DNA from 3 places in the Kitasatospora sp. cg17-2 genome. Region 1 is predicted to be linked to each of the others. Evidence: riboswitches for the same ligand, from Rfam matches in the RefSeq annotation. Region 1 holds a riboswitch; each other region holds the start of a gene.
What was found. A riboswitch is a leader RNA that binds a small molecule or an ion and turns the genes downstream of it on or off. The one in region 1 is predicted to bind cobalamin.

Region 1 (9,957 bases):
CGTCCTGTGCGCGGCGGGCCTGGCGCTCGGCGGGCGCCGGGTGCGGCGCACCAGCTACCGGCCGGACCGCTGGCGGGCCGCCGAGTTCGGGGTGGCCGGCTGCGGGGTGGCCGCCGCCGTGCTGCTCTTCGGGACCGTCGGCTACGACGCCACCGAGCTCAATCCTTCGCTGTATCCGCTGACGTGGCCGAGCCTGCCGGTCGTCCCGGTGCTGGCCCTGCTGCTGGCCGGGGCCACCGGGGCGATCGCGCCGCCGCCCGGCCGCCGGCCCGAGCCCGCGACCCCGCCCGGGCCGCGCCCGGCGGCGCGCACCGGCGACCACCGCACCACGTCCGACCGCACCACGTCCGACCGCACCACGTCCGACCGCACCACGTCCGACCGCACGACCACCGAGGTGAGCAAGTGATCCGATTCGACCGGGTCGGCGTGCTGTACGAGGGCCGCGGTGCCCCCGTCCTGCGCGACGTCGACCTGCACGTCCCGGAGGGCGAACTCTGCCTGGTGGTCGGCCGGACGGGCGTCGGCAAGTCGACCCTGCTCGGCGCCGTGAACGGTCTGGTGCCGCACTTCACCGGCGGCACCCTGCGCGGCCGGGTCACCGTCGACGGCCGGGACACCGCGCACCACCCGCCGCGTGAACTGGCCGACGTGGTCGGGGTGGTGGGGCAGGACCCGCTGGCCGGCTTCGTCACCGACACGGTGGAGGAGGAACTCGCCTACGCGATGGAGCAGTTGGCCGTCCCGCCGGAGGTGATGCGCAAGCGGGTCGAGGAGACCCTCGACCTGCTCGGCCTCGCCGAGCTGCGCCACCGCGCGCTGCACGAGCTGTCCGGCGGCCAGCAGCAGCGCGTCGCCATCGGCTCGGTGCTGACCGCGCACCCCCGGGTGCTGGTCCTGGACGAACCGACCTCCGCGCTCGACCCGACGGCCGCCGAGGAGGTGCTCGCCGCGATCACCCGGCTGGTGCACGACCTCGGAGTGACCGTGCTGCTCGCCGAACACCGCCTGGAGCGGGTGGTCCAGTACGCCGACCGGGTGGCCTACCTGCCCGGCGACGGCACCGTCGTGCACGGCCCGCCCGCCGAGGTCTTCCGGGACACCTCGATCGCGCCGCCGGTCGTCGAGCTCGGCCGGCTGGCCGGCTGGAGCCCGCTGCCGCTCTCGGTCCGGGACGCCCGCCGGGCCGCCGCCCCGCTGCGGGAGACCCTGGCCGCGCGCCCGGCACCGGCGCCGCGCCGCGGCGCCGCCGAGGGCGGCACCGTGCTGTCCGCCGAGCGGATCGTGGTCCGGTACGGGCCGGTGACCGCCGTCCGGGAGGTCGGCCTGGAGCTCCGGGCCGGCCAGGTCACCGCCCTGATGGGGCGCAACGGCTCGGGCAAGTCCTCGCTGCTGTGGGCCCTCCAGGGCTCCGGGCCCCGGCAGGGCGGCAGCGTACGGGTGCTCCGGGAGGACGGCGGGCCGTCCAAGGACCCCAAACGGGTCACGGCGGCGGAGGCCAGGCGGCTGGTGGGGCTCGTCCCGCAGACCCCGACGGACCTGCTGTACCTGGAGTCGGTGGCCCAGGAGCTGGCCCAGAGCGATCTGGAATCGGGCCGCGTGCCGGGAGGGGAGGCCGGGCCGACCGCGCGGGGGATCCTCGACCGCCTCGCCCCCGGCATCCCGGACGGCACCCACCCCCGCGACCTCTCCGAGGGCCAGAAGCTGGCCCTGGTGCTGGCGATCCAACTGGCCGCCGCACCCCGGGTGGTACTGCTGGACGAGCCCACCCGCGGCCTGGACTACCACGCCAAGGAGGCGCTCACCGGCATCGTGGCGGCCCTCGCCGCCGAGGGCCGCACGGTCGTGGTCTCCACCCACGACGTCGAGTTCGTGGCCGCCGCGGCCGACCGGGTGGTGGTGCTGGCCGAGGGCGAGATCGTCGCGGACGGCCGCACGGACGAGGTCGTCGTCGCCTCGCCGACCTTCGCCCCGCAGACCGCCAAGATCCTCGCCCCGCTGGCCTATCTGACGGTCCGCCAGGTCACGGAGGCGCTCGAATCGGCGGGGGCGGCCCGATGACCGCCGTCCGGATCCCCGGCCGCGCCCGCGTCGTCGTGGCGCTCGCCGCCTTCATCGGGCTCGTCGCCTTCACCTGGCCGTTCGTCGTCGCCCCGGGGAAGTTCGGCTCCTCCTACGCCCCGCCGCTGATCTTCGGGGCGCTGATGCTCCTGGTGCTCGCCGTCGTCGTCGCCGAGATCTCGGCGGGCGGCATCGACGCCAAGGCCCTCGCCATGCTCGGCGTGCTCTCCGCCGTCAACGCGGGCCTGCGCCCCCTGGGTGCGGGGACGGCGGGGGTGGAGACGGTCTTCTTCGTCCTCGTCCTCGCCGGTCGGGTCTTCGGCCCGGGCTTCGGTTTCACCCTCGGCTGCACCTCGCTGTTCGCCTCCGCCCTGCTGACCGGCGGGGTCGGTCCCTGGATGCCGTACCAGATGTTCGGCTGCGCGTTCGTCGGCCTGCTCGCCGGGCTGCTGCCGCCCCTGCGACGGCGCTGGGAGGTGCCGGTGCTGGCCCTCTACGGCGCCTTCTCCGGCTACCTCTTCGGCTTCCTGCTGAACCTCTCCTTCTGGCCGTTCTCGACCGACCCCAACAGCTCGATCGCCTACCTGCCCGGGCTGCCGTTCACCGAGCAGTGGCACCGCTACCTGCTCTTCGACGTGGCGACCTCGCTCGGCTGGGACACCGGCCGCGCCGTCACCACCTTCGTCGCCGTCCTCGTGGTCGGCCCCGCCGTCCTGACCGTCTTCCGCCGCGCCGCCCGCCGCGCCAACTTCGAGCCGACCGTGCGCTTCGAGGCCCCGCCGGGGGAGTCCGGCACCCCGGCCGCCGACGGCCCCCGGTCCCGATCCGTGGACACCGCGGTGGAATCCGTCGCCCCGACCGGTGGTTTGCCTCTAGGCTGACCCCGTAGCTGGTTCGTCCTGCCCGCCAGGCAGGACGTCGTAAGAGGGAACCCGGTGACGCCTTTCGACTGGCCAGTCCGGGACTGCCCCGCAGCGGTGAGCGGGAACGACCGCCGTCATACGCACTGGGTCCGAGCCGGGCCCGGGAAGCGACGGCCAGTAGGTGTCCGCCCTCGACGAGGGTGAGCGTGCCCGCGAGTCCGAAGACCTGCCCGCTGCCCGTCCGCGGAGGAACCGCGGGCGGCTGTCCGATGACCTCGAGGGCGGGTCGGCGACCACAGCAGGCGGTTGAGGCACGTCCGTTCGCGGCGGCCACCGTCCGGCTCGTCGTCCCTTCGCGCCCTCGTCCCGTCACCGGGCACTTGAGGAGCAAGACTCGCGAAGGAGAGTCCCTTGACAGCGAAGTCCGCAGCCGCGGCCACCCGGGCGACCGTGCACGGCTACCCCCGCCAGGGCCGGAACCGGGAGCTCAAGAAGGCGATCGAGGGCTACTGGAAGGGCACCGTCACCGCCGACGCCCTCCGGGACGCCGCCATCGAGCTGCGCCGGGAGAACTGGCGGCAGCTCGCCGACGCCGGCGTGCTCGAAGTCCCCACCGGTGACTTCTCGTTGTACGACCACGTGCTCGACACCACGGTCGCCGTCGGGGCGATCCCGGCCCGCCACCGGGCCGCCGTCGACGCCGACCCGCTCGACGGGTACTTCGCCATGGCGCGCGGCACCCAGGACGTCGCGCCACTGGAGATGACCAAGTGGTTCGACACCAACTACCACTACCTGGTGCCCGAACTGGGCCCCGACACGGTCTTCGTCGCGAACCCGGCCAAGGCGGTCGGCGAACTCGCCGAGGCGCTCGCGCTCGGCCACGAGGCCCGGCCGGTTCTGGTCGGCCCGGTCACCTACCTGCTGCTCGCCAAGCCCGCCCCCGGCGTGGCGGCGGACTTCGAGCCGATCACCCTGCTCGACCGGCTGCTGCCGGTCTACGCGGAACTGCTCGCCGCCCTGAAGGCCGCCGGCGCCGACTGGGCGCAGCTGGACGAGCCCGCGCTCGTCCAGGACCGCACCCCGGCCGAACTGAACACCGCCGCCCGCGCCTACCGCGAGCTCGGCGCCCTCACCGACCGGCCGAAGCTGCTGGTCGCGAGCTGGTTCGACCGCCTCGGCGAGGCCCTGCCGGTGCTCGCCAAGGCACCCGTCGAGGGCCTGGCGCTGGACTTCACCGGCCCCGCCGCCGCCAACCTGGACGACCTCGCCGCCGTCGGCGGCCTGCCGGGCAAGCGACTGGTCGCGGGCGTCGTCGACGGCCGCAACATCTGGATCAACGACCTGGAGAAGTCGCTCGCCACCCTGGCGACCCTGCTCGGCCTCGCCGACCGGGTCGACGTCGCACCCTCCTGCTCCCTGCTGCACGTGCCGATCGACGCCGCCCTGGAACGCGACGTCGACCCGCAGATCGCCCGCTGGCTCGCCTTCGCCCGGCAGAAGGCCACCGAGGTCGCCCTGCTCGCCCGCGCACTGCGCGAGGGCACCGGCGCGATCACCGCCGACCTCGCCGCCAACCGCGCCGACCTCGCCTCCCGGGCCGGCTCGCCGATCACCCGCGACCCGGCCGTGCGCGCCCGCACCGCCGCCGTCACCGCGGACGACGCCCGCCGCCCGCAGGCCTACCCGCAGCGCGCCGAGGCCCAGCGCGCCCGCCTCGGCCTGCCGCTGCTGCCGACCACCACCATCGGCTCCTTCCCGCAGACCACCGAACTGCGGCTCGCCCGCGCCGATCTGACGGCCGGTCGGATCGACGCCGCCGCGTACCGGGAGCGGATGGAGGCCGAGGTCCGCGAGGTGATCGCCTACCAGGAGAAGGCCGGCCTGGACGTCCTGGTGCACGGCGAGCCCGAGCGCAACGACATGGTCCAGTACTTCGCCGAGCAGCTCACCGGCTACCTCGCCACCCGGCACGGCTGGGTGCAGTCCTACGGCACCCGCTACGTGCGCCCGCCGGTGCTCGCCGGGGACATCTCCCGCCCGCACCCGATGACCGTCGACTGGTTCCGCTTCGCCCAGGACCTCACCGACCGCCCGGTCAAGGGCATGCTCACCGGCCCCGTCACCATGCTCGCCTGGTCCTTCGTCCGCGACGACCAGCCGCTCGGGGAGACCGCCCGGCAGGTCGCCCTCGCCCTGCGCGACGAGGTCACCGACCTGGAGGCCGCCGGCGCCGCCGTCGTCCAGGTCGACGAGCCCGCTCTGCGCGAGACGCTGCCGCTGCGGGCCGCGGACCGCCCGGCGTACCTGGACTGGGCCACCGAGTCCTTCCGGCTGGCCACCTCGGGCGTGCGGGCCGACACCCAGGTGCACACCCACATGTGCTACGCCGAGTTCGGCGCGATCATGACCGCGATCGAGGAGCTCGACGCGGACGTGATCTCGCTGGAGGCCACCCGCTCCCACATGCAGGTCGCCGGTGAACTCGCCGCCGCCGGCTACCCGCGCGAGGTCGGCCCGGGCGTCTGGGACATCCACTCCCCGCGGGTGCCGAGCACCGAGGAGGCCCTCGCCCTGCTGTGGGCGGGCCTGGCCGCGATCTCGGCCGAGCGGCTCTGGGTCAACCCCGACTGCGGTCTGAAGACCCGCGGCTGGGCGGAGACCCGCGCCTCGCTGGACAGCCTGGTCGGCGCCGCCCGCCGCCTGCGCGAGGAACTCGCGGGCTGACTCGACCCGGTCTGCCCCGGTCCGCCCCGGTCCGCCTGGACCGGGGCGGACACGTGGTCAGTCCTCGGTGCGGCGCAGCAGATAGGTGTCCATGATCCACCCCTTGCGCTCGCGGGCCTCCGCGCGCAGCCGGGCGATCTCCGGCGCCTTCTCGCCGAGCGGGCCGGAGACCAGGATCTCGTCCTCGCCGCCCAGGTAGGCGCCGTAGTGGATGTGCACGCCCTCGGGGTCGATCCGCTCGAAGGCGGCCTGCCCGTCGAGCATCACCACCGCGTCCTCGGACCCGGGCGGGAAGCCCTCGGCGGCCAGCCGGCGCGCGGTGGTGATGCGCACCGGGCGGCCGACCCGGGTCAGGGTGGTGCGGTGCCGGGCGGCGAGCACCGAGACGCTGCTGATGCCCGGCACCACCTCGTAGCTGAACGCGCCGGGCTCGGCCGCCAGCACCTCGTCCAGCACGGCGGTCACACTGTCGTACAGGCTGGGGTCGCCCCAGGCCAGCAGCGCGCCGGTGCCGTCCGGGCCCAGCTCCTCGCCGACGAGCCGGCCGACCAGTTCGGCCCGGCGGCGGCGCCAGTCCTGGACCGCCTCGGTGTAGGCCGGAGTGGTCCGGTCGCGCTCGGCGTCCGGCACCTCGACCACCCGGTGGCCGGGCCGGGCGTGCTCCTCGATCATCCGCCGGCGCAGCCGCATGAGGTCCTGGCGCTGCTCGTTCTTGTCGAGGAGGAGGAAGACGTCGGTGCGGGCGATGGCCTTGACCGCCTGCAGGGTGAGGTGGTCCGGGTCGCCCGCACCGATGCCGATGACGTAGATGTGCCGCATGCCCATGATTCTGCCCGGTCGGGAGGGGTGTGGGGTAACGGGCCCGGTCGCCGTCCGGCCGGAGCCAGGGGCCGTCCGTCCGGCCGGAGCCAGGGGCCGTCCGTCCGGCCGGAGCCCGGGCCCGTCGGACGGCGACCGGGCCCGTCGGACGGACCCACCGCCGTCAGGCGGAGACCGGTACCGGCCGCTGCTCCGGGCCGTCGTAGCGGGCGAGCGGGCGGATCAGCGCGTTGTGGGCGAGCTGTTCGGAGATGTGGGCCGTCCAGCCGGTGATCCGGCTCATCACGAAGATCGGCGTGAACACCGGGGTGTCGAAGCCCATCAGGTGGTAGGCCAGGCCCGCCGGGTAGTCCAGGTTGGGGTGGATGCCCCGGCGCTCCAGCATCGCCTCCCGCAGCGCGCCGTGCAGCGCGGCCAGGCGCGCGGCCCGCGGGTCGGTGCTCCGGGCGACCAGGTCGTCCAGGGCGGCCTGCATGATCGGGACCCGGGAGTCGCCGTGCTTGTAGACGCGGTGGCCGAAGCCCATGATCTTCCGCCGGTCGGCGAGCGCCCGGTCCAGCCAGTCCGCGGCGCGGGCCGGGTCGCCGATCTCCTCCAGCATGCGCATCACCGCCTCGTTGGCGCCGCCGTGCAGCGGCCCCTTGAGCGCGCCGATCGCGGCGGTGACGGCGCTGTAGAGGTCGGAGAGGGTGGAGGTGACGACCCGGGCGGTGAAGGTGGAGGCGTTGAAGCTGTGCTCGGCGTAGAGCACCAGCGAGACCTCGAAGCAGCGGACCACCTCGGGCGCGGGCACCGCCCCGAAGCACATCCGGAAGAAGTTCTCGGCGTACCCCAGCTCCGGGTCCGGGGCGATCGGGTCCAGCCCGCGCCGGCGGCGCTGGTCCGCGGCGACGACGGTGGGCAGCCGCGCCAGCAGGGTCAGGGACTTGGCGAGGCCGGGGGCCGGGCGGCCGTCGTCCTCGGTCGGGTCCTCGGCGCCGAAGAAGCTGACGGCGGTGCGCAGCACGTCCATCGGGTGGCAGGTCTCCGGCAGCCGGGCCAGCAGCTCCGCGGTGGTGCGGTCCAGCGGCCGCAGCGCGCGCTCCCGGGCCCGGAACTCGCGCAGCTGCGCCGGATCCGGCAGTTCCCCGTACTGGAGCAGGTGGGCCACCTCCTCGAAGGACCGACGGGCGGCCAACTCCTGGACGGGGTAGCCGCGGTAGGTGAGCGAGTTGGTCTCCCGGACGACGGTGGAGATCCCGGTGGTGTCGGCGACGACACCGGCGAGGCCCCGGTGGACCTCGGGTGCGGTGGTGGACATGGGGGCGGTCCCTCCGGAGCGTCAGGTGCCGGGCGGCAGGGTGAAGTCGAAGACGGTCGAGTCGAAGGCCGAGTACTCCTGGTAGCCGAGGAGTTCGTACAGCCGGGAGCGGGTCTGCATCCGGGGCAGCAGGGCGGACTGGGTGCCCTCGGCGGCGAGGGCGCGCAGCCCGTCCTCGGCCGCGCCCATGGCGAGGCGCAGCAGGGTGACGGGGTAGAGGGCGAGGTCGTAGCCGAGGTCCTGGAGGGTCCGGGCGTCCAGCAGCGGGCCCTTGCCGAACTCGGTCATGTTCGCCAGCAGGGGGACGTCGACGGCCTTGCGGAAGGCCGCGAACTCGGCCTCGTCGGCGAGCGCCTCGGGGAAGACCGCGTCGGCGCCCGCGTCCACGTAGGCCTTCGCCCGGTCGATCGCCGCGGCCAGGCCCTCGACGGCGCGGGCGTCGGTGCGGGCCATGAGCAGGAAGTCCGGGTCGCGGCGGGCGTCCACGGCGGCCCGCAGACGGCGGACCATCTCCGCGCGGGGGGCGACGGTCTTGCCGTCGAGGTGGCCGCAGCGCTTGGGGTTGACCTGGTCCTCCAGGTGCAGGCCGGCCACGCCCGCGTCCTCCATCAGCTGAACGGTGCGGGCGGCGTTCATCGGCTCGCCGAAGCCGGTGTCGGCGTCGACCAGCACCGGCAGGTCGGTGGCCCGGGTGGTCTGGCGGGCGCGGTCGGCGACCTCGGTGGCGGTGGTGAGGCCGATGTCGGGCAGGCCCAGGTCGGCGGCGAGCACCGCCCCGGACAGGTAGGCGGCCTCGAAGCCGAGGTCCTGGATCAGTCGGGCGGAGAGCGGGTTGAACGCGCCGGGCACGGTCAACAGCCGTCCGGTGGCGAGCCGTTCGCGCAGAGCGCGGCGGCGCTGCGAGGCGGTGGTGCGGGTGTGCAGCAGGTGGGTGTGCGGCATGTGGGTGCGCGGCATCAGAACAGCCCCTCCGGCAGGGTCTCGTCGAACTCCCGGACGGCCTGCGTGTCGACGGCCGGGAACAGCTCGTCGAGGTCGGTGGCCCGCAGATCCGCGAGGCCGTCGGCGGCGGTCAGGAAGCGGTCCTGGTCGGTGGCCGTGACGACCCCCTCGGCCAGGGTGCGGAACTTCCGCTCGTACGCGGGCCGGTCGAAGGGCCGGGCGCCGTTGGGGTGGGCGTCGGCGACGGCGAGTTCGTCCTCGACCACCGTGCCGTCGTCCAGGGTGACCACCACCCGGCCGCCGAAGGCCCGGCGCTCCGGGTCGGGGTCGTGGTAGCGGGCGGTCCACTCCGGGTCCTCGACGGTGGTGATCCGCCGCCAGAGCGCGACGGTCTCCGGGCGCGCCGCCCGCTCGGGCGCGTAGGAGCGCTCGTGGTGCCAGCCGCCGTCCTCCAGGGCCACGGCCAGGATGTACGGGATCGAGTGGTCGAGGGTCTCCCGGCTGGCGGTGGGGTCGTACTTCTGCGGGTCGTTCGCGCCGGAGCCGATCACCTGGTGGGTGTGGTGGCTGGTGTGCAGGACGACGGAGCGGACGTTCCCCAGCGGGCCGGTCTTCTCGCGCAGCCGGCGGGCCAGGTCGATGATCGCCTGGGCCTGGTACTCGGCGGAGTACTCCTTGGTGTAGGTGTCCAGGATCGCCCGGCGCGGCTCGCCCTCGCCCGGCAGCAGCACCGTGTAGTCGGACCGGGGTCCGTCGAGCATCCGGGCCAGGAAGCCGTCCTCGCCCTCGTAGATCGGCGAGGGGCTGGTCCCGCCGCGCATCGCCCGGTCCACCGCCTCGATCGCCGCCTTGCCGGCGAAGGCCGGGGCGAAGGCCTTCCAGCTGGAGATCTCGCCCTTGCGGGACTGCCGGGTGGCGGTCGTGGTGTGCACCGCCTGCTGGACGGCCTGGTAGGTGACCTCGGTCGGCAGCCGCAGCAGGGTGCCGATCCCGCAGACGGTGGCGGCGCTCAGATGGGCCACATGGTCGATCCGGTGCTCGTGCAGGCAGATGCCCTTGACCAGCGCCACGTGCACCTCGTACGCCGCGACGATGCCGCGCAGCAGGTCGGCGCCGGTCCGACCGGTGTGCTGGGCGACGGCGAGCAGGGGCGGGATGTTGTCGCCCGGGTGGGAGTAGTCGGCGGCGAGGTAGGTGTCGTGGAAGTCCAGCTCGCGCACGGCCGTCCCGTTGGCCCAGGCCGCC
Region 2 (9,957 bases), 1.5 Mb from region 1:
TCGGTACCGGCCGTGAGGGTGCCCCGGTCGGCGCGGGCCAGTCGGCGGGTGACGCCCTGCTCGTCGCGGTGCAGGACCTCCTCGACGACGGCGTGCCCGTCCTCGCCCCACTCGACGGCCCAGCGGCCGGGGCGCTCGCTCGCCGCGCTCCGGGTGAAGGTGATCCGCCCGGCGCCCAGGCTCTGCACCACGACCGGACCGGTCCGCTCCCGGGCGGCCCCGGCCGGGCGGACCATCCGCTCCGAGGCCCGGCGGCCGATCACCAGGACGGCCGCCCCGGTGCCGACCGCGGCGGCCGCCACGGTGGCCGCGATTCCCCAACGCATACTCGCTCCCCGCTGCTCGGTTCTGGGCCGACCGGTGTCCGGACCCACGTCACAGCCCAGTCCACTGGCCGGGACCCGGCCGGGCCAGCAGGACACGGCCGTACGGGTTGCCCCGTGAGGAAGGTCGCACCGGGTCCGTCGGAACGAGACTGCCAGAACGGACGGGTCCTCACACGGGGATCGCGGGCTCCCGTCGGGCGAGCAGCTCCCAGAAGCGCCCGGCCGGCGGGACCGTCGCGTCGGACGGCGCGGCCGCCCCCTCGGCGGGGCCCCAGCCGCCGGACCCCCAGTGCGCGGGCACCTGCCGCTCCTCCTGGAGCACGGGCAGCACGGCGTCGAGGTCCGCCCGGTCCACCGGCACGATCCGGACGATCGCGCCGGCCTGCGCCTGCCAGCGGCCCTCGACGCAGCGCCGCAGCCGCCGGTCCAGCTCCTCCCGGCGGCCGGTGGCGGCGACCAGCTCCCGGAGGGTCAGGCCCAGCACGTGCGCGAGCGCGGCCGTCGGCCCGGCGTCGCCGTCCCACTGACCGGTGGCCTCGGCGTGCCGGTACTCCTCGGCGGGGACGCCGATCCGGCGGGCCGCGCCGTCCGGGCTCAGCTCGCGGGCGAGCCGGAAGTCCCGCAGGCTCGCCGGGCGCACGCCCATCAGCCGCTCGGGCGGGCACCACAGCGCCCGGGCCAGCGCCAGGAACTCCTCCTCGCCGGGGGGCGGCCCGCCGTTCTCCCAGCCGAGGACGTGGGCCGGGAGCAGCCGGACGCCGTGCGCGGCCATGCCCTCGGCGACCTGTTCCGGGGTCAGGCCGAGGGCGGCGCGGTGGGCGCGGACGGCGGCGGGCGAGAACGGTACCGGGGGCGGCGGGGCGGGCGGGGCCGACCGGGCCGGGCGGGCGAAGAGGTGGGGGCGCTGGGGTCGCATGGGTCCCGACGGTAGGCGCGGCGCCGGGTGGTGCCCCAGCCGACGAACGCACGAAGCGGGCCGGGCGCGCCGCCCGGCGGGGGTGGAGGATCGCACAGCGGGGCGCGGTCCGGCGGCGGGCGGGCTCGGAGGTAGCGACGGGGAACGCGGGCGGCGGGGGCGGGCACGGGACGGGTGCCGGGGCGGGCGGCCGGACGGCTGCCGGGGCGGGTGCCGGCAGGGCTCCGGCAGGGCTCCGGCGTGTGACCAACCCCTCCGCGACCTCGGTTGACTCCCCCTTCGGGCCCGTGATGGGATCCTTCAGCCATTACGGAGGCAAGCAGAGGAAGCCGGTGCGAGTCCGGCGCGGTCCCGCCACTGTCACCGGGGAGCACGACCGGAGGTAAGCCACGGAGGGCCGTTCGCGGCCGCCGGAAGGCCCGGGAGCGCGTCCGACCCGGGAGCCAGGAGACTCTCACCCCCGGTACGTCGATCCAGGGCGCGGACCCTGAGTGAGGACACGCACGCGATGCAGGCTGCCCCGCCGGGCCGGGACGTCCCGCCGAGCACTCCGCCGACCACGCCACCCGCCTTCCCTTGCGCCCGCTGACCCGGGCCGCCGCGTTCGGCGCGGGCGCCGTCGCCGGGTACCTGGCCGACGCCCGGTTCGGCGATCCGCGCCGCGGCCACCCGGTGGCCGGCTTCGGCGGCGCCGCCGGCCGGCTGGAGCGGCTGCTGTGGCGCGACGACCGCGCGGCCGGCACCGCCTTCACCGCGCTGTGCGTGGGCACCGTCGCGGCCGGCGCGGTGGCCGCCGACCGGCTGCTCGGCCGCCGTCCGCTCGGCCGGGCCGCGCTCGCCGCCGCCGCGACCTGGACGGTGCTCGGCGGCACCTCGCTGACCCGGGAGGCCCGCACTGTCGGCCGCGCGCTGACGGCCGGTGACCTGACGGCCGCCCGGGAACGGCTGCCGCACCTGTGCGGACGCGACCCGAGCGCCCTGGACGAGCAGCAGATCGCCCGCGCGGTGGTCGAGTCGGTGGCCGAGAACACCGCCGACGCCGTGGTCAACGCCCTGGTCTGGGGCGGTCTGGCCGGCACCCCGGGGCTGCTGGCGTTCCGTGCGGTGAACACCCTGGACGCGATGGTCGGTCACCGCTCGCCGCGCTACGCCCGGTTCGGCTGGGCCTCGGCCCGGCTGGACGACGTGGCGGGCTGGCCGGGCGCCCGGCTGACCGCGCTGCTGACGGTGGCCGCCGCCCCCGAGCCGCGCACCGCCTGGCGGGTCTGGCGGCGGGACGGCTCCGCGCACCCCAGCCCCAACGCCGGCCAGGCCGAGTCGGCCTTCGCCGGCGCGGTCGGCGTCCGGCTGGGCGGGACGCTCCAGTACGGCGAACGCACCGAGCACCGGCCGGTGCTGGGCGAGGGACTGCGGCCGGTCGGGGTGGACGACATCGAGCGGGCCTGCGTGCTCTCGCGACGGGTGGGCGCGCTGGCCCTGGGTACGACGGTCGCCGGGCACCTGCTGCTGCGGGCGGTACTGATCGGGAAGCGGAGGAACCGGGCATGAGCAAGGCACTGCTGGTCGCCGGGACGACCTCGGACGCCGGCAAGAGCGTGGTCACGGCGGGCATCTGCCGCTGGCTGGCGCGCCAGGGGGTCGCGGTCGCGCCGTTCAAGGCGCAGAACATGTCGCTGAACTCCTTCGTCACCGCCGACGGCGCCGAGATCGGCCGCGCCCAGGCGATGCAGGCGCAGGCCGCCCGGGTCGAGCCGGAGGCGGCGATGAACCCGGTGCTGCTCAAGCCCGGCGCGGACGGCCGCAGCCAGGTGGTGCTGCTGGGCCGCCCGGTCGCCGAGGTCGGCGCGCTGGACTACCGCGAGCGCAAGCCGCTGCTGCTGGAACGGGCCCTGGAGTGCCTGGCGGACCTGCGCGCCCGCTTCGACGTGGTGGTCTGCGAGGGCGCGGGCTCGCCCGCCGAGATCAACCTGCGGGACCGGGACATCGCCAACATGGGCCTGGCCACCGCGGCCGGACTGCCGGTCGTCGTGGTCGGGGACATCGACCGGGGCGGCGTGTTCGCGGCGATGTACGGGACGCTGGCGCTGCTGTCGGCGGAGGACCAGCGGCACGTGGCCGGCTGGTTCGTCAACAAGTTCCGCGGCGACGCGCGGCTGCTGGCCCCCGGGCTGGAGATGCTGCGCGAACTGACCGGGCGTCCGGTGCTCGGCACCCTGCCGATGCTGCCGGACCTGTGGCTGGACGCCGAGGACTCGCTCGACCTGTCCACCGTCGTCGACCGGACCGCCGCGCGCGGCCCGCTGGGCGCCGACGTCCTGCGGGTGGCGGTGCTCCGCTTCCCCCGGCTGTCGAACTTCACCGACCTGGACGCGCTCGCCCAGGAGCCCGGCGTGCTGGTCCGCTGGGCCACCCGGCCGGAGGAGCTGGCCGACGCCGACCTGGTGGTGCTGCCCGGCACCCGGGCCACCGTCGCCGACCTCGGCTGGCTGCGCGAGCGCGGCTTCGAGCCGGTGCTGAGGGCCCGGGCGGCGGCCGGACTGCCGGTGCTCGGCGTCTGCGGCGGCTACCAGATGCTGGCCGGCCCGATCGTGGACGAGGTCGAGTCGAAGGCGGGCCCGGTGGAGGGCCTCGGACTGCTGCCGACCCGGGTGCGGTTCGGGGTGGAGAAGGTGCTCGGACGGCCCGTCGGCGAGGCCTTCGGCGAGCGGGTCGAGGGCTACGAGATCCACCACGGGATCGTCACCGTGGAGGGCGGGGATCCGTTCCTCGACGGGTGCCGGGTCGGTTCCGTCCTGGGCACCACCTGGCACGGCGCGCTGGAGAACGACGGCTTCCGGCGCGCGCTGCTGCGCGAGGTCGCGGCGGCGGCCGGCCGGGCGTTCGTCCCCGCGCCGGACACCTCCTTCGCCGACGCACGGGAGGCCCGGCTGGACCGGCTGGGCGAACTGATCGAGGAACACGCCGACACCGACGCGCTGTGGAAGCTGATCGAGGGCGGGGTGCCGGCGGCCGGATCGCTGCCGTTCCTTCCGCCCGGAGCCCCTGGGGAGCATGCATGAGTGACGTCCGATACCCGTTCACCGCGATCGTCGGCATGGCCGACCTGCGGCTCGGCCTGCTGCTGAACGCGGTCTCCCCGGCGGTCGGCGGGGTGCTGGTGCGCGGCGAGAAGGGCACCGCCAAGTCGACCATGGTGCGCGCGCTGGCCGGGCTGCTGCCGTCCATCGCGACCGTCGACGGCTGCCGTTTCGCCTGCGACCCGGCCGGCCCGGACCCGCAGTGCCCGGACGGCGCGCACGACGGCGGGGCGTCCTCGCGGCGCCCGGCCGAGCTGGTCGAGCTGCCGGTCGGCGTCTCCGAGGACCGGATCGTCGGCTCGCTGGACCTGGAGCGCGCGCTCTCCGAGGGCGTCAAGGCGTACGAGCCGGGGCTGCTGGCCCGGGCGCACCGCGGCGTGCTCTACATCGACGAGGTCAACCTGCTCCAGGACCACGTGGTGGACCTGCTGCTGGACGCCGCCGCGATGGGCCGCTCCTACGTGGAGCGCGAGGGCGTGTCGGTGCGGCACGCGGCGCGCTTCCTGCTGGTCGGGACGATGAACCCGGAGGAGGGCGAGCTGCGGCCGCAGCTGCTCGACCGGTTCGGCCTGACGGTGGAGATCGCCGCCACCCGGGAGCCGGTGGAGCGCGCCGAGGTGGTCCGCCGCCGGCTCTCCTACGACGCCGACCCGGCCGTCTTCGCCGACCGCTTCGCCGCGGAGGAGCGGGCGCTGGCGGACCGGATCACCGCCGCCCGCGAGCTGCTGCCGCAGGTGGAGCTGACCGACGCGGCGCTGCGCCAGATCACCGCCGTCTGCGCGGCGTTCGAGGTGGACGGGCTGCGCGCGGACATCGTGATGGCCCGGACCGCCGTCGCCCTGGCCGCCTGGGCGGGCCGCACCGAGGTGCTGGCGGAGGACGTCCGCAAGGCCGCCCAGCTGGCGCTGCCGCACCGGCGGCGGCGCAACCCGTTCGACGCCCCCGGGCTGGACGAGGAGCAGTTGGACCGGATCCTGGAGGAGCACGCCGAGCCGGAGCCCGAGGAGCCGCAGCAGCCGCAGGAGCCGGAGGAGGACCCGGACCCGGAGGGCGGCCCCGAGGGCGACGGTCCCGAGGGTGACGGCCCGCAGGACGGCGGCCCCGACGGCGGCGGTGGCGGCGCGCCCGAGCCGTCCGGCCAGGACGGCCCCGACGGCCCGCCGGCCGAGGCGACGGACGCCCCGGCCCAGGACGACGCCCCGGCCCCGCAGCCCGTCCCGCTCCAGCCGCCGTCCCCCGCCCGGGAGACGGCCCCGGTGGCGGCCGGCGACCCGTACCGGACCCGGCTGTTCGCCGTGGACGGCACCGGGCGCGGCGCCCAGGGCCGCCGCTCCCCCGCCGAGACCGACAGCGGCCACACCATCAGGGCCCGCCGCCCGCGCGGCCGCCTGGCCCGGCTGCACCTGAGCGCCACCCTGCGCGCCGCCGCCCCGCACCAGCTGGCGCGCGGGCGGTCCTCGCGGGCCCTGGTGCTGCACAAGGACGACTTCCGCGAGCAGGTGCGCCAGGGACGGGAGTCCAACCTGGTGCTGTTCGTGGTGGACGCCTCCGGCTCGATGGCGGCCCGGCAGCGGATGACCGCCGTCAAGGGCGCGGTGCTGTCGCTGCTGATGGACGCCTACCAGCGCCGGGACAAGATCGGCATGATCACCTTCCGGGGCGCGGGCGCCGAGCTGGCGCTGCCGCCGACCTCCTCGGTGGAGGTCGGCGCGACCCGGCTGGAGTCGCTGCCCACCGGCGGCCGCACCCCGCTGGCGGCCGGGCTGCTGCGGGCGCACGAGGTGCTGCGGGTCGAGCGGCTGCGCGACCCGGACCGCCGCCCGCTGCTGGTCGTGGTGACCGACGGCCGGGCCACCGGCGCGCGGGACGCCGTCGCGCAGTCGCACCGGGCGGCCGGGCTGCTGGCCGGTCAGGGCGTGGCGAGCGTGGTGCTGGACTGCGAGTCCGGCCCGGTCCGGCTCGGCCTGGCCCGCACGCTGGCCGACCGGCTGCGGGCCACCGCCGTGACCCTGGACGAGCTGCGCGCCGACGGCGTCGCCTCGCTCGTCCGCGACAGCCGGGGCGAGCGCCGTCCGGGCGTCCCTGCTTCTGCCTCTGCTTCTTCCAGTGCTTCTGCTTCGCGAAAGGCGGCCTGAGCCGACATGCCCAAGGGTGTCCCCGAGAGCGTCCCCGAGGACGGCCTGACGACCCGTCAGCGCCGTACCCAGCCGATCACCGCCGTGCACACCGGGCCCGGCAAGGGCAAGTCCACCGCCGCCTTCGGCATGGCCCTGCGGGCCTGGAACCAGGGCTGGTCGGTCGGGGTGTTCCAGTTCGTGAAGTCCGCCAAGTGGAAGGTCGGCGAGGAGAACGCGCTGCGCGTGCTCGGCGCCTCCGGCGAGGGCGGCACCGTCGACTGGCACAAGATGGGCTCCGGATGGTCCTGGATCCAGCGCACCGACGCGATGGAGCTGGACAGCGAGGCGGCGGCCAAGGAGGGCTGGGAGCAGGTCAAGCGCGACCTCGCCGCCGAGACCTACCGCTTCTACGTGCTGGACGAGTTCACCTACCCGATGCACTGGGGCTGGATCGACCCGGCGGAGGTGGTGGCCGTGCTCAAGGACCGCCCGGGCAGCCAGCACGTCGTCATCACCGGCCGCTACGCGCCGGAGCTGCTGACCGACGCGGCCGACCTGGTCACCGAGATGACCAAGGTGAAGCACCCGATGGACGCCGGACGCAAGGGCCAGCGCGGCATCGAGTGGTAGCCCGCCGGGTCGGTCGAACCCGCCGGACGTCCTGGTAGTACAGCGAGAGAAGAAGCAGCAGCACCGTGAACATCCCCCGTCTCGTCGTCGCGGCGCCCTCCTCGGGCGCCGGCAAGACCACGATCGCCACCGGCCTGATCGCCGCGCTCGCCGCCCGCGGGCTGGCCGTCTCGCCGCACAAGGTCGGCCCGGACTACATCGACCCGGGCTACCACGGCTTGGCCGCCGGCCGTCCGGGCCGCAACCTGGACGCCTTCATGTGCGGGCCGGAGCGGATCGCGCCGCTCTTCCTGCACGGCGCGGCCGGGGCGGACGTGGCGGTGGTCGAGGGCGTGATGGGGCTGTTCGACGGCGCCTCCGGGCGCGGCGAGCTGGCGTCCACCGCGCACGTGTCGAAGCTGCTGCGGGCGCCGGTGGTGCTGGTGGTGGACGCCTCCTCGCAGTCCCGGTCGGTGGCGGCGCTGGTGCACGGCTTCGCCTCCTGGGACCCGGAGGTCCGGCTGGCCGGGGTGATCCTCAACCGGGTCGCCTCCGACCGGCACGAACGGCTGCTGCGCCAGGCCCTGGAGGAGGGCTCCGGGGTGCCGGTGCTGGGCTCGGTGCGGCGCTCGGCGGCGGTCGCCACACCGTCCCGGCACCTGGGGCTGATCCCGGCCGTCGAACGCTCGGCGGAGGCCCTGCGGGCGGTGGCCGACATGGGCGAACTGGTCGCCGCCTCGGTGGACCTGGACGAGGTGCTGGCACTGGCCCGCACCGCCCCGCCGCTGACGGCGGAGCCGTGGGACCCGGCCGACGAGGTGGCCCCGCTCGCCACCGCCCCCGGTGCGGCCCGGCCGAGGATCGCGGTGGCCGGGGGCGCGGCGTTCTCCTTCTCGTACGCCGAGAACACCGAGCTGCTGACCGCCGCCGGCGCCGAGGTGGTGCCCTTCGACCCGCTGCACGCCGACGCCCTGCCGGAGGGCACGGCGGGCCTGGTGATCGGCGGCGGCTTCCCCGAGCTGTACGTCCGGGAACTCAGCGCGAACGGGCAACTGCGGGCGGCGATCGCCGCGTTCGCCGCCTCGGGCGGACCGGTGGCGGCCGAGTGCGCCGGGCTGCTCTACCTCGGGCGGGAGCTGGACGGCCTGCCGATGTGCGGGGTGCTGGACACCTCGGCCCGGATGACCGAGCGGCTGACGCTCGGGTACCGGGAGGCGGTCGCGCTGGAGGACTCGACGCTGCTGCCCGGCGGGGCCCGGCTGCGCGGGCACGAGTTCCACCGGACGGTCTGCGAGCCGGAGCACGGCGAACGGCCCGCCTGGGGCTGGCGGCTGCCGACCGGTCTGCACTTCGAAGGATTCGCGGGCACGGCGGGCGCCAAGAATGTTCACGCTTCGTATCTGCATCTGCACTGGGCGGGATACCCGCAGCTCGCCGCCGCCTTCACCGCGGCGGCCGCCGCGCACCGGACCGGCTGAGCGGGCCGACGGCGGATCCGACGACCCCTCGGGTCTGGTCTTTTGGCCGTCCGGAGCGTCAGAATAGGGACAAACAACCGCATATCGCCCTTTTCGCAACCGGTACCGGCCAGACCCGACCGCCTTTCGGCGAGCCGACCGATTGCCGGCGACCGCCTACTCGACGGGGCGCCGAACACGTCCCCGCGGCGCCGTACACGCCCCGGCGGGGTGAACGGGCTCGAAGGAGCCGTCACCATGCGTCACACCTTAACCCCGCTGCATCACCGTCCCTCCCCCGTCGACCTCCCCCACGACCGTCCGCACTCCTGCCCCGTCCCGCTGTCACCGGCCGCGCTGGACGAGCTCCATGACGAGTACCGGGACCTGGTCGCGTCCCGGCGCCTCCCGGACGGCATCTCCTTCGGCCAGTACTACCGTGTCCTGCGCACCCAGTGGCGCGGCGAGAACGTCGTCGGCCTCGACGACGGCGCCCTCCGCCCGGGTCCGCGCAGCGACGCCCAGCTCATCGACCACCCGTCGGAGAAGCTCAAGGGCGTCGTCCCCACCCTGGTACTGCTGGTGGACTTCCCCGACCAGCCGCACGACCCCGCCCACACCGTCGAGCACTTCGAACAGTTGCTGTTCAGCTCCGGAACGTTCCCGACCGGCTCGATGCGCGACTACTACCACGGCGTCAGCGGCTTCGACCCCGCCGCTCCCGCCAACGGCGGCATCGACGTCCAGGGCGAGGTGCACGGCTGGTTCCGCCTGCCGCACCCGCTCTCGTTCTACGCCAACGGCCTGTCCGGCCAGGACTCCGCCCACTTCCCCAAGAACGAAGTGGGCATGGCCGCCGACACCCTGAAGATCGCCCGCCAGCAGGGCGTGAAGTTCCCGGAGGAGCTGGACGTGCTGGGCGAGGGCATCGTCACCGCGCTGTTCATCGTGCACGCCGGCCGCGGCGCCGAGGCGGTCCCGAAGGTCCAGCGGCCGGGGGCCCTGTGGAGCGCCAAGTGGAGCTTCACCCCCGGCTTCCCGACCGATTCGAGCCTGACCGTCCAGACCTTCCTCACCGTCCCCGAGGACTGCCGGGTCGGCGTCTGCTCCCACGAGTGGGGCCATCTCGCCGCCCGCTGGGCCGACTTCTACGACACCGGGAACCCGAACGTGGAGGCGGTCTCCAGCGGCCTCGGCGACTACTGCCTGATGGCCTCCGGCTCCTGGGGCGGCCCGGACCGGCAGCACGCCGGCGACCGGCCGGTGTACCCGAACGGCATGCTCCGGATGTTCCACGACTGGACCCAGCCGCAGAAGATCACCAGCACCGTCAAGGACATCGTGCTGCGCCCGGTCTCCGAGGGCGGCGACATCCTGGTCGTCCGCAGCCAGCGGATGCAGCCCAAGCAGTACATCGTGGTCGAGTACCGTCGGCAGAGCGGCCAGGACGCCTTC
Region 3 (9,957 bases), 2.4 Mb from region 1:
GAGTGGAGACATGGATTCCGACACGCTCGCCAGCGCACTGGCCCTGCTCGGGACGGTCGGGGGATTCGGCCTGCTCGGTGCCCTGATCGGACGCGAGGTGACCGCGCAGAAGGCCACCGGACGCGACAACTGGCACCGCCAGGGGGGCTACCCCGTCGACCCCGCCCTGCCCGACCGGCTCTACGGCACCATGCCCGCCGCCTCGCTCCGCCCGTCCGCCGACCCCGCCACCGACCCCGTCCGCACCGCCGCCACCGCCCCCACCGGCGACGATGCCGCACCCCCGCTCACCGTCCTCCCCGGCGGCTCGGGCAGACTGGCCGGATGGACATCGTCATCCGCCCGGCCCGGTCCGAGGAGTTCGAGGAAGCCGGCCGCATAACCGTCGAGGCGTTCGTCGGCGACGGCCACACCGCGGCCGACGGCGACTACGTCCACCGGCTGCGCGACGCGGCCCGCCGGGCCGCGGAGGCCGAGCTGCTGGTCGCGGTCGACGCGGCCGCCGGTACCGTGCTCGGCTGCGTCACCTTCGCGGTCGGCGGCACCACCTGGGCGGACATCGCCACCCCCGAGGAGGGCGAGATCCGGATGCTGGCCACCGCGGCGGCCGCCCGCGGGCGCGGCGTCGGCGAGGCGCTGGTCCGCGCCGCGCTCGCCCGCAGCCGTGAGCTCGGTCTGGCCGGGATGGCGTTCTCCACCCAGCCGGCGATGACCACCGCCCACCGGATCTACGAGCGGGTCGGCTTCGGCCGCGCCCCCGAGCGGGACTGGTCGCCGGTGCCGGGCGTCGATCTGATGGTCTACAGCATGCGGTTCTGAGCGGCCGTCCGGCGCCGGCCGGACGACTTCCGAGGCCAGGGTTGCGATCCGCCGGAGGGTATGACGATCGGATTTGGGCGCTGCTAGGATCCGCCGCATGACGACGGGGAACACGCCGGCTGGCTGGTACGACGATCCTTCCGGCCAGGCCAATACGGAGCGCTGGTGGGACGGTTCCGCATGGAGCGGCCGTACCCGGCCGAAGTCCGCGGCCGACGCCGCGACGGTGAGCTCCTCGGCCGGCGGCGCCGCCGGCCAGGGCGCGCCGGGCGCGTTCGGCCCCGCTCCCTCGGTCTCCGCGACGCCCACCGTGGTCACGCCCGCCGCCGCCCCGGCCGCACCGCAGCCGTTCACGCCGACCTCCGTCGTGTTCGAGACCGTCGAGCCCAACACCGGCCGCCGCAAGCTGCTGCTCGGCGTCGGCGCCGTCCTGCTCTCCGTGGTCATGGCCGGCGCCGGCTACGTCGTCGGCCACCGGACCGCCGACAAGCCCGCCACCCCGCAGGCCGGCGGCAGCGCCGGCCCGACCTCCACCGCCGACCCCAAGAGCCCCAACGGCTTCATGGGCGCCACCCTGACCGGCGGTCAGCAGTTCCCCGGCGGGAAGCAGGTGACCGGCCAGGAGTCGAAGATGAACTTCCTGCTGCCGGCCGACTGGCAGGTCCAGAGCGACGCCAAGAACCCCACCGACGTGCGCTACGCGGTCTCCCCGTACGCCTGCGTCGGCCACGGCAGCGGCGCCTGCACCCGCGGTCTGGTGGTCCAGAACCTCCGGGTCTTCAACGGCGGCTGGGCCGACCCGAAGTCCATGGTCCTCGGCATGGGCCAGCTGCTCTACAACACCCGCTTCGGCTCCGACGCGCCCACGCCGCCCGAGCCGCTGAAGCAGTCCGCCGTCAAGATCCAGGGCATGGACGGCTACCTGGCGCTCTGGCACGTGCCGATGTCCAGCGGCTCCTCCACCCCCGACGCCTACTGCGGCGTCCTGGAGGTGACCCCGGCGGCCGGTGCCACCACCGTGCCGGTCCTGCAGATCTGCCTCGACCAGGCCACCGAGGCCCCGGCCCTGACGCTGATGGACCAGATCGCCAACTCGGTGAAGATCACCCCCTGATCCGGAGACATCCGGACGAACAGCGTCCGGACACTCCCCCCGGCCCCCCGATGACCCGTCACCGGGGGGTGCCCTTATGCTCACTAGCGGCCATCGGACCCGTCGCCCACACGGCGGGACCACCGGACCCGTCGCCCACACGGCGGGCACCGCGAACGCACCGGCCAGGACGAGGACAACCGCAGCCGACCCGGTCACGGGACGGCCCACAACGGGGGATTGGGCTGGTGGACTCCACCGACGAACGGACTGCGCCCACCGGCGGCCGACGCGGACGAGGACGCCACAGCAGGCTCCTCCCCGAGGCCCCGCACGAGCGGCGCGCGACCCGCAGCCAGTCCCGCAACGCCTCGGCCCGGCGCAACTACCTGGCCTGCGCCGAGGCCACCGGCCCGCTGCGGGACGGCGAGGGCGTCGACACCGTCCGCTACCGCGCCGTCTCCTCGCCCGGCGTCAAGGTCGTGCTGACCCTGCTGGTCGCCCTGAACGCGGTGGCCGGCCTGGTGTTCGTCGGCTGGCTGCTGCTGCCCTCGCACATACCCGGGCCGGGCGTCGGCTGGTCCCCGGACTGGCGGATCAACGTCGCCCGGATCTGCTTCTGCGCCGTGGTCACCGTCGAACTGGTGCGGCTGGTCCAGAACCTCGCGGTCTGGGTGTTCGCCTTCCGCGCCAAGGACCCGATACCCGTCACCGCCCGGCCCGGCCTCAAGGTCGCGGTGCTCACCACCATCGTGCCGTCCAAGGAACCGATCGAGATCGTCGAGCAGACCCTCGCGGCCATGCTGGAGATCGAGTACGACGGCGAGGTCGACGTCTGGATCCTCGACGAGGGCGACGACGACCGGGTGAAGGCGATGGCCGCCCGGCTCGGCGTGCACCACTTCAGCCGCAAGGGCCGCCCCGAGTACAACCGGGCGGAGGGCGAGTTCCGGGCGAAGACCAAGTCCGGCAACCACAACTCCTGGCGGGCCGAGCACGAGCACAAGTACGACGTGGTGGCCCAGATGGACCCGGACCACGTCCCCCTGCCGTGCTTCCTGGAACGCACCCTCGGCTACTTCCGCGACCCCGACACCGCCTTCGTGGTCGCCCCCCAGGTGTACGGCAACATGTACGACAACTGGGTCGCGCACGGCGCCTCCGTGCAGCAGTACCTCTTCTCCGGCCTGGTCGAGCGCGGCGGCAACGGCATGGACGCGCCGCTGCTGATCGGCACCAACCACCTCTACCGGCCCGCCGCCTGGCAGCAGATCGGCGGCTACCAGGACTCGATCATCGAGGACCACCTGACCAGCATGCGGGTGCAGGCCACCGAGAACCCGGCCACCGGACGCCGCTGGAAGGGCGTCTACACCCCCGACGTGCTGGCCGTGGGCGAGGGCCCGACCTCCTGGACCGACTACTTCAACCAGCAGAAGCGCTGGGCGTTCGGCATCTGGGAGATCCTGCTCAGGACCCGGCTGCGCAAGGGCATCCGGCTGCGCACGCGCCAGCGGGTGCTGTACGGGCTGGTGCAGTTCTACTACCCCAGCGTGGCCGTGACCACCGTCCTCGGCAGCCTCGCCACCGCCGTCTACCTGGCCTGCGGGATCACCTCGATCCAGCTCGACACCGTGCTCTGGACCTCGCTCTGGGGTGCCAGCATGGGCAGTTGGTTCCTGCTCTGGCTCTGGCTGCGGCGCTTCAACCTGGCCGCCCACGAGCGGCGCGAGATCGGCATGGCCGGCATGGGCCTGGCCCTGTTCGCCGGACCGGTCTACCTCGCGGCCGCGATCGCCGCGCTGCTGCGCCGCCCGCTGGCCTACGCGGTGACCGCCAAGGGCGATCTGCGCAGCGCCGAGCGGCTGTCGACCTTCCGGCTGCACCTGCTGTGGGCCGCCGTCGCGGCCGGGCTGCTCGCCGCGAGCTTCACCCTGCACCACGGCATCTGGCTGCTGCGGTTCTGGGCGGGCCTCAGCATGTTCACCGGCATCGCGCCGCCGGTGATCTCCTTCGTCAGCGCGCGGCGGATCGCCCGGGCCGAGCGCCGGGCCGCCGCCGGGCTGCCCGCCCCGCGCCGTGCCGTCGGCACCGACGCCGACACCGTCGGTGCCGATGACGACATGGACGACATGGACGACATGGACGACGAGCCCGCCGGACCCGCCGGACCGGACGAGGACGGAACAGCCGCGGGAGGCCCCGGGACGGGCCCCGAGCGGGAACTCGCGGAACTGCTGGAGCCGGCCCCGGCCGGCGGCGGCCGGAAGGGCGGCCGCTGATGCTGCGGATCACCGTGCCCCGGATCGTCGGCCTGCTCGCGCTCGCGCTGCTGGCCAGCTACGCCTTCGTGCTGGCGCCGAAGTACAACGCCCGCCACGCGCCCGAGCCGTACGCCTTCTCCGGCAAGGCGCCGACCGCGATGCCGGACTGGCTGGTCGCCGCGCTGGCCGCGCCGGCCCCGACCGCCGCCGCTACGCCCGCCGACACCCCCGCCCCCGCTCCCGATCCGACGGCGGGCGGCGAGGAGACGGCCGCCCCCTCCCCGGCCCCCGCCGAACCGGCCCCGGCGCCGGCCCCCTTCCCGGCCCCCGGCGGCGCCTTCATGGGCCTCATGACCAAGGCCGGCCCCTACGACCTCGCCCCGGTCGAGGAGTTCGCCACCGCCGTGAAGCACAACCCGAACGTGCTGGAGTTCTCGGTCGGCTGGTGGGACAAGCGGTTCGACCGCCGGGTCTTCGACACCGTGGCCGAGCGCGGCATCATGCCGATGGTCGCCTGGGAGCCCTGGGACTTCCACAAGGAGTCCAAGGTCGACAAGCTCCGCGGCGAACAGCCCGACTACGCGCTGAGCCGCATCGTCGGCGGCGAGTTCGACCCCTACATCAAGCAGTGGGCGGAGGGCGTCAAGAACCTCGGCTACCCGATCGCCCTGCGCTTCGCCCACGAGATGAACGGCTACTGGTACCCGTGGGCCGAGCAGGCCAACGGCAACCGGCGCGGCCAGTACGTCCAGGCATGGAAGCACGTCCACGACCTCTTCCGGCAGGCCGGCGCCGACAAGGTGGTCTGGGTGTGGAGCCCGAACATCGACTACGAGAACGCCACCCCGCTGGACTCGCTCTACCCCGGTGACGACTACGTCGACTGGATCGGCCTGTCCGGCTACTACGGCACCGTCGGCCTGGAGAAGTACGCCTCCTTCGAGCAGATCTTCGAGCCGACGCTGAAGAAGCTGCGGGCCTTCAGCCAGAAGCCCGTGGTGATCACCGAGACCGCCGCCACCGACAGCTCCGGCCAGAAGGCCCGCTGGATCACCGAGATGTTCGAGCAGTTGCCCCGGCACCCGGACATCATCGGCCTGATCTGGTACGAGGCCGTCAAGGAGGTCGACTGGCGGGTCACCGCGTCCGGCCCGGCCAGCGCCGCGTACGCCGCCGGGGTGTCCGCGCCCCGGTACGCCGGGCAGTGGACCGTCCGCTCGCAGCCGCTGCTCACGGTGCCGCCGCCCGCTCCGCCCGCCACGCCGCCCGCCGCCACGTCCACGCCCTCGGCCCCGGCCCCGACCTCGCCGAGCGCCAGGCCGACCGGCGGCACCGGCACCAAGCCGTCCGGGGGCACCGTCCCGCCCCGGAAGCCGACCACCACCAAGCCCCGGAGCTCCCCGTCGGCCGAGGCGGGCTAGCCCCCGACCGACCGGGGCCCGTCCGCCCCTCGAAGGCCGCCAGGCACCGGCCGGCCCGCACACCGAACACCAGTACCCCGTTGGGAGGCGAAGAGCATGCTCCGCCCGTTCCTGCCCGGCCCCGGGCGTCCCCGGCCGCGCGCCTGGTGGTGGCTCGCGCCCACCGCCCTCCTGGTGCTCTGCCTGTGCGCCGTGCTGATCCCGCGCGAGAGCGCCCCCTCGACCGCCGCCGTCGCCCCGCCGCCGCCCCCACCGCCGCTGAGCTCGGCCGAGCCCGGCGAGCTGTGCTCCACCGCGCAGAACCGCTACCCCTCGCAGCCGGTGGACTCCGGGCGCTACGTCATCAACCCCAACGAGTGGAACGCCACCGGCGGCCTGTGCGTGCACGGCGGCAACGACGGCGCCGCCTTCACCGTCACCCGCAGCGCCGTCGCCCGCGGCAACCTCACCGACCCGGCCCGCGGCCCCGGCGCCTACCCCCACATCAGCACCCCGCTCGGCAGCGACGGCGTCAGCCCGCTGCCCATCGCCGTCGACAACCTGCGGTACGCCACCAGCACCTGGCGCACCACCCAGGTCGACGGCGGCGTCTGGAACGCCTCCTACGACCTCTGGTACAGCACCACCCGGGGCAGCTGCTCCTTCACCGAGAGCGCCGAGGTGATGATCTGGCTGCGCGGCAACGGCACCTCGCCGTTCGGCAAGCAGTCCGGCGAGCTGCGCAGCGGCGGCCAGGCCTACCGGGTGTACGAGGCGCCGAAGAAGAGCAGCCACACCCTGATCACCTACGAGGCGGCCTCCGCCACCAACGTCGTCACCGACCTCGACCTGCGCGCCTTCACCCGCGACGCGGTCCAGCGCGGCTACGTCCCGGCCGGCTCGTACCTGTGCGCCGTCCAGGCCGGCTTCGAGATCTGGGAGGGCGGCGCGGGCCTCGGCACCGACGCGTTCTCGTTCGAGGTCGCCGCGGGCCGCCCCAGCGGCGCGATCACCTCCGCGGTGCCCGGCTACTGCCTGGACAGCCGGGTGGCCGGCGACCCGGCCGCGGTCGGCGCCGCCACCTGCGACGGCTCCCCGGCGCAGAGCTGGACCATGGGCGAGGACGGCTCGGTCGGCCAGGCCGGACGCTGTCTGGAGGACCCCGACATCGGGTTCCCGGTCCTCACCGGCTGCACCCGCCGGCCCGATCAGCGGTGGCGCTCCACCGACGGCGGGCAGCTGCTGAACGAGGACTCCGGGAAGTGTCTGGAGAACCCCGCGACCGGCCCCACGGGCACCGGGAACGGCTCCCAGGTACGGATGCGGCTGTGCGCCGCCAAGCCCGCCCAGGAGTGGCACAGGCCGGTCTGAGGGGCGCCGAAAGCCCCCGCAGCCTATCGCACCCGACCCGCGACACGCAGCGCCGCGACACTACATGTGGGGCTTCGTCGGACGAGCGCCACTAGATGTATGCTCACTCCTGCTGTCGAAGCAGGGGAACCCGGTGCGAATCCGGGACTGCCCCGCAGCGGTGTGCGGCCTCCTCCCGAGGGGGCCCGCGAGTCCGAGTACCTGCCGACAGCGTGCCGGCGCCTCCCCGCAGAGGCCATGCGCACCAGCACCATTTCCGGGCCTCGCGGGCGGGCCGGGGACGAATCGCGAGCGGCGCCCACGGGTCCGCGCGGCGTACTCCCCTGCCCCGAACGGCCCGGCCCCCGATCCACCGCCGTCGACCGCCGCCAGGAGAGAAGCGCCTTGACCACCGCTGCCTCAGTCGTCCTGCCCGCCCAGGGTTCCAGCTCCGTCCCCGTCGACCCGACGGTCGCCGACCCGGGCGGTGCGCTCCTGCGCATCCTCACCGACCGCAGCGCCGACCTCCCCCAGGTGGACCCCGGTCACGTCGCCGCCGCCGCGCTCCGCGGCCGCCACGCCGGCTCGGACTTCGCCGAGCTGCGCGGACTCGCCGTCGACGCCGCCGCGTCGATGATCGCCGAGGACCCGCAGTACTCGAAGCTCGCGGCCCGGCTGCTCGCGCTGGAGATCGTCGACGAGGCGGCGACCCAGGGCGTGGTCTCGTTCTCCACCTCGATCGCCGTCGGCCACGCCGAGGGCCTGATCGGTGACACCACCGCCGCCTTCGTCGCCAAGCACACCGCCACCCTGGACGCGCTGATCGACGCCAAGGGCGACGACCGCTTCGAGTACTTCGGCCTGCGCACCGTCCAGAGCCGCTACCTGCTGCGCCACCCGATCACCCGCAAGGTCGTCGAGACCCCGCAGCACTTCCTGCTCCGTGTCGCCTGTGGCCTGGCGGTCGGCGACACCGAGCAGTCGGTGCGCGAGGTGGCCGAGCTGTACCGCCTGATGAGCCGGCTGGAGTACCTGACCTCCTCGCCGACCCTCTTCAACTCCGGCACCCGGCACCCGCAGATGTCCAGCTGCTACCTGCTGGACTCGCCGCTGGACAACCTGGACTCGATCTACTCCCGCTACGCGCAGATCGCCCGGCTGTCCAAGCACGCCGGCGGCATCGGCCTGTCCTACTCCCGGATCCGCTCCCGCGGCTCGCTGATCCGCGGCACCAACGGCAAGTCCAACGGCATCGTGCCGTTCCTGCGCACCCTCGACTCCTCGGTCGCCGCCGTCAACCAGGGCGGCCGCCGCAAGGGCGCGGCCTGCGTCTACCTGGAGACCTGGCACGCGGACATCGAGGAGTTCCTGGAGCTCCGCGACAACACCGGTGAGGAGGCGCGCCGCACCCACAACCTGAACCTGGCGCACTGGATCCCGGACGAGTTCATGCGCCGGGTCAACGCCAACGCCGACTGGTCGCTGTTCTCCCCCGCCGACGTCCCCGAGCTGGTCGACCTGTGGGGCGCCGAGTTCGACGAGGCGTACCTGAAGGCCGAGCTGGCCGGCAAGGCCGTCCGCACCATCCCCGCGCAGACCCTCTACGCCCGGATGATGCGCACCCTGGCGCAGACCGGCAACGGCTGGATGACCTTCAAGGACGCCTCCAACCGCGCCGCCAACCAGACCGCGCTGCCCGGCCGCACGGTGCACAGCTCCAACCTCTGCACCGAGATCCTGGAGGTCACCGACGACTCCGAGACCGCGGTCTGCAACCTCGGCTCGGTCAACCTCGGTGCCCACGTCGCCGCCGGCGCCACCGCCGCCGACCTGCTGAACGCGATGGACTGGGACCGGCTGGACGCCACCGTGCGCACCGCCGTCACCTTCCTCGACCGCGTGGTGGACATCAACTTCTACCCGACCCCCGAGGCCGGCGCGTCCAACAACCGCTGGCGCCCGGTCGGCCTCGGCGTGATGGGCCTGCAGGACGTCTTCTTCCAGCTCCGCCTGGACTTCGACTCCGCCGAGGCCAAGCAGCTCTCCACGCTGATCGCCGAGCGCATCATGCTCACCGCCTACGAGCGCTCCGCCGACCTGGCCGAGCAGCTGGGCCGGCACGAGGCGTACGAGGAGACCCGCGCCGCCCGCGGCGAGCTGCACATCGACCACTTCCCGAGCGCCGCGCCCGAGTGGGCCGACCGCTGGGAGGCGCTGCGCGCCCGGATCGCCGCGACCGGCCTGCGCAACTCGCTGCTGCTGGCCATCGCGCCGACCGCCACGATCGCCTCGATCGCCGGTGTCTACGAGTGCATCGAGCCGCAGGTGTCCAACCTGTTCAAGCGCGAGACCCTCTCCGGCGAGTTCCTCCAGGTCAACCCGTACCTGGTGCGCGAGCTCAAGGAGCTCGGCGTCTGGGACCAGCAGACCCGGGACGCGCTGCGCGACGCCAACGGCTCGGTGCAGGAGCTCGGCTGGCTGCCCGAGGAGGTCCGTTCGCTGTACCGCACCGCCTGGGAGCTGCCGCAGCGCGCGCTGATCGACCTGGCCGCCGCCCGGATGCCGTACATCGACCAGAGCCAGTCGCTGAACCTGTTCATGGCCGCGCCGACCATCGGCAAGCTCAGCTCGATGTACGCCTACGCGTGGAAGGTCGGTCTGAAGACCACCTACTACCTGCGTTCGCGCCCGGCGACCCGGATCGCCCAGGCCGCGTCGGGCACCGCCCGCGCCGCCGCGCCGGTGCCGGCCCAGACCGTCACCGTGGGCGCCCCGACCCTCACCCCGGAGGAGGAGGCCGCGCTGGCCTGCTCCCTGGAGAACCCCGAGTCCTGCGAGGCCTGCCAGTGAGCACCCCCGACCGCGAGAAGATGCTGCTCGACCCCGGTTTCGAGCTGACGCTGCGCCCGATGCGCTACCCGTCGTTCTACGACCGGTACCGCGACGCCATCAAGAACACCTGGACGGTGGAGGAGGTGGACCTGCACTCGGACGTCGCCGACCTGGCGAAGCTGAGTGAGGGCGAGCGGCA

Region 2: another riboswitch for cobalamin. It lies ahead of ACW14Y_RS29530 (cobalamin biosynthesis protein); the one in region 1 lies ahead of metE (5-methyltetrahydropteroyltriglutamate--homocysteine S-methyltransferase).
Region 3: another riboswitch for cobalamin. It lies ahead of ACW14Y_RS25475 (ribonucleoside-diphosphate reductase subunit alpha); the one in region 1 lies ahead of metE (5-methyltetrahydropteroyltriglutamate--homocysteine S-methyltransferase).

The regions. Positions count from the first base shown of each region.
Region 1 covers NZ_CM132923.1:8,430,411-8,440,367, forward strand. Annotated here, with positions in the region: gene ACW14Y_RS35395 (CbiQ family ECF transporter T component) at 1-409, shown strand, start outside; gene ACW14Y_RS35400 (ABC transporter ATP-binding protein) at 406-2,061, shown strand; gene ACW14Y_RS35405 (ECF transporter S component) at 2,058-2,942, shown strand; cobalamin riboswitch at 2,935-3,172, shown strand; gene metE (5-methyltetrahydropteroyltriglutamate--homocysteine S-methyltransferase) at 3,336-5,651, shown strand; gene cobF (precorrin-6A synthase (deacetylating)) at 5,709-6,470, opposite strand; gene ACW14Y_RS35420 (bifunctional 2-methylcitrate synthase/citrate synthase) at 6,634-7,770, opposite strand; gene prpB (methylisocitrate lyase) at 7,792-8,697, opposite strand; gene ACW14Y_RS35430 (MmgE/PrpD family protein) at 8,727-9,957, opposite strand, start outside.
Region 2 covers NZ_CM132923.1:6,979,919-6,989,875, reverse strand. Annotated here, with positions in the region: gene ACW14Y_RS29540 (alpha/beta hydrolase family protein) at 1-326, opposite strand, end outside; gene ACW14Y_RS29535 (helix-turn-helix domain-containing protein) at 496-1,242, opposite strand; cobalamin riboswitch at 1,517-1,715, shown strand; gene ACW14Y_RS29530 (cobalamin biosynthesis protein) at 1,819-2,790, shown strand; gene ACW14Y_RS29525 (cobyric acid synthase) at 2,787-4,301, shown strand; gene ACW14Y_RS29520 (putative cobaltochelatase) at 4,298-6,454, shown strand; gene cobO (cob(I)yrinic acid a,c-diamide adenosyltransferase) at 6,461-7,066, shown strand; gene ACW14Y_RS29510 (cobyrinate a,c-diamide synthase) at 7,132-8,523, shown strand; gene ACW14Y_RS29505 (M6 family metalloprotease domain-containing protein) at 8,761-9,957, shown strand, end outside.
Region 3 covers NZ_CM132923.1:6,030,020-6,039,976, reverse strand. Annotated here, with positions in the region: gene ACW14Y_RS25505 (hypothetical protein) at 11-382, shown strand; gene ACW14Y_RS25500 (GNAT family N-acetyltransferase) at 325-819, shown strand; gene ACW14Y_RS25495 (DUF2510 domain-containing protein) at 917-1,933, shown strand; gene ACW14Y_RS25490 (glycosyltransferase family 2 protein) at 2,161-4,194, shown strand; gene ACW14Y_RS25485 (glycoside hydrolase family 26 protein) at 4,194-5,597, shown strand; gene ACW14Y_RS25480 (GH12 family glycosyl hydrolase domain-containing protein) at 5,694-6,947, shown strand; cobalamin riboswitch at 7,009-7,170, shown strand; gene ACW14Y_RS25475 (ribonucleoside-diphosphate reductase subunit alpha) at 7,356-9,776, shown strand; gene ACW14Y_RS25470 (ribonucleotide-diphosphate reductase subunit beta) at 9,797-9,957, shown strand, end outside.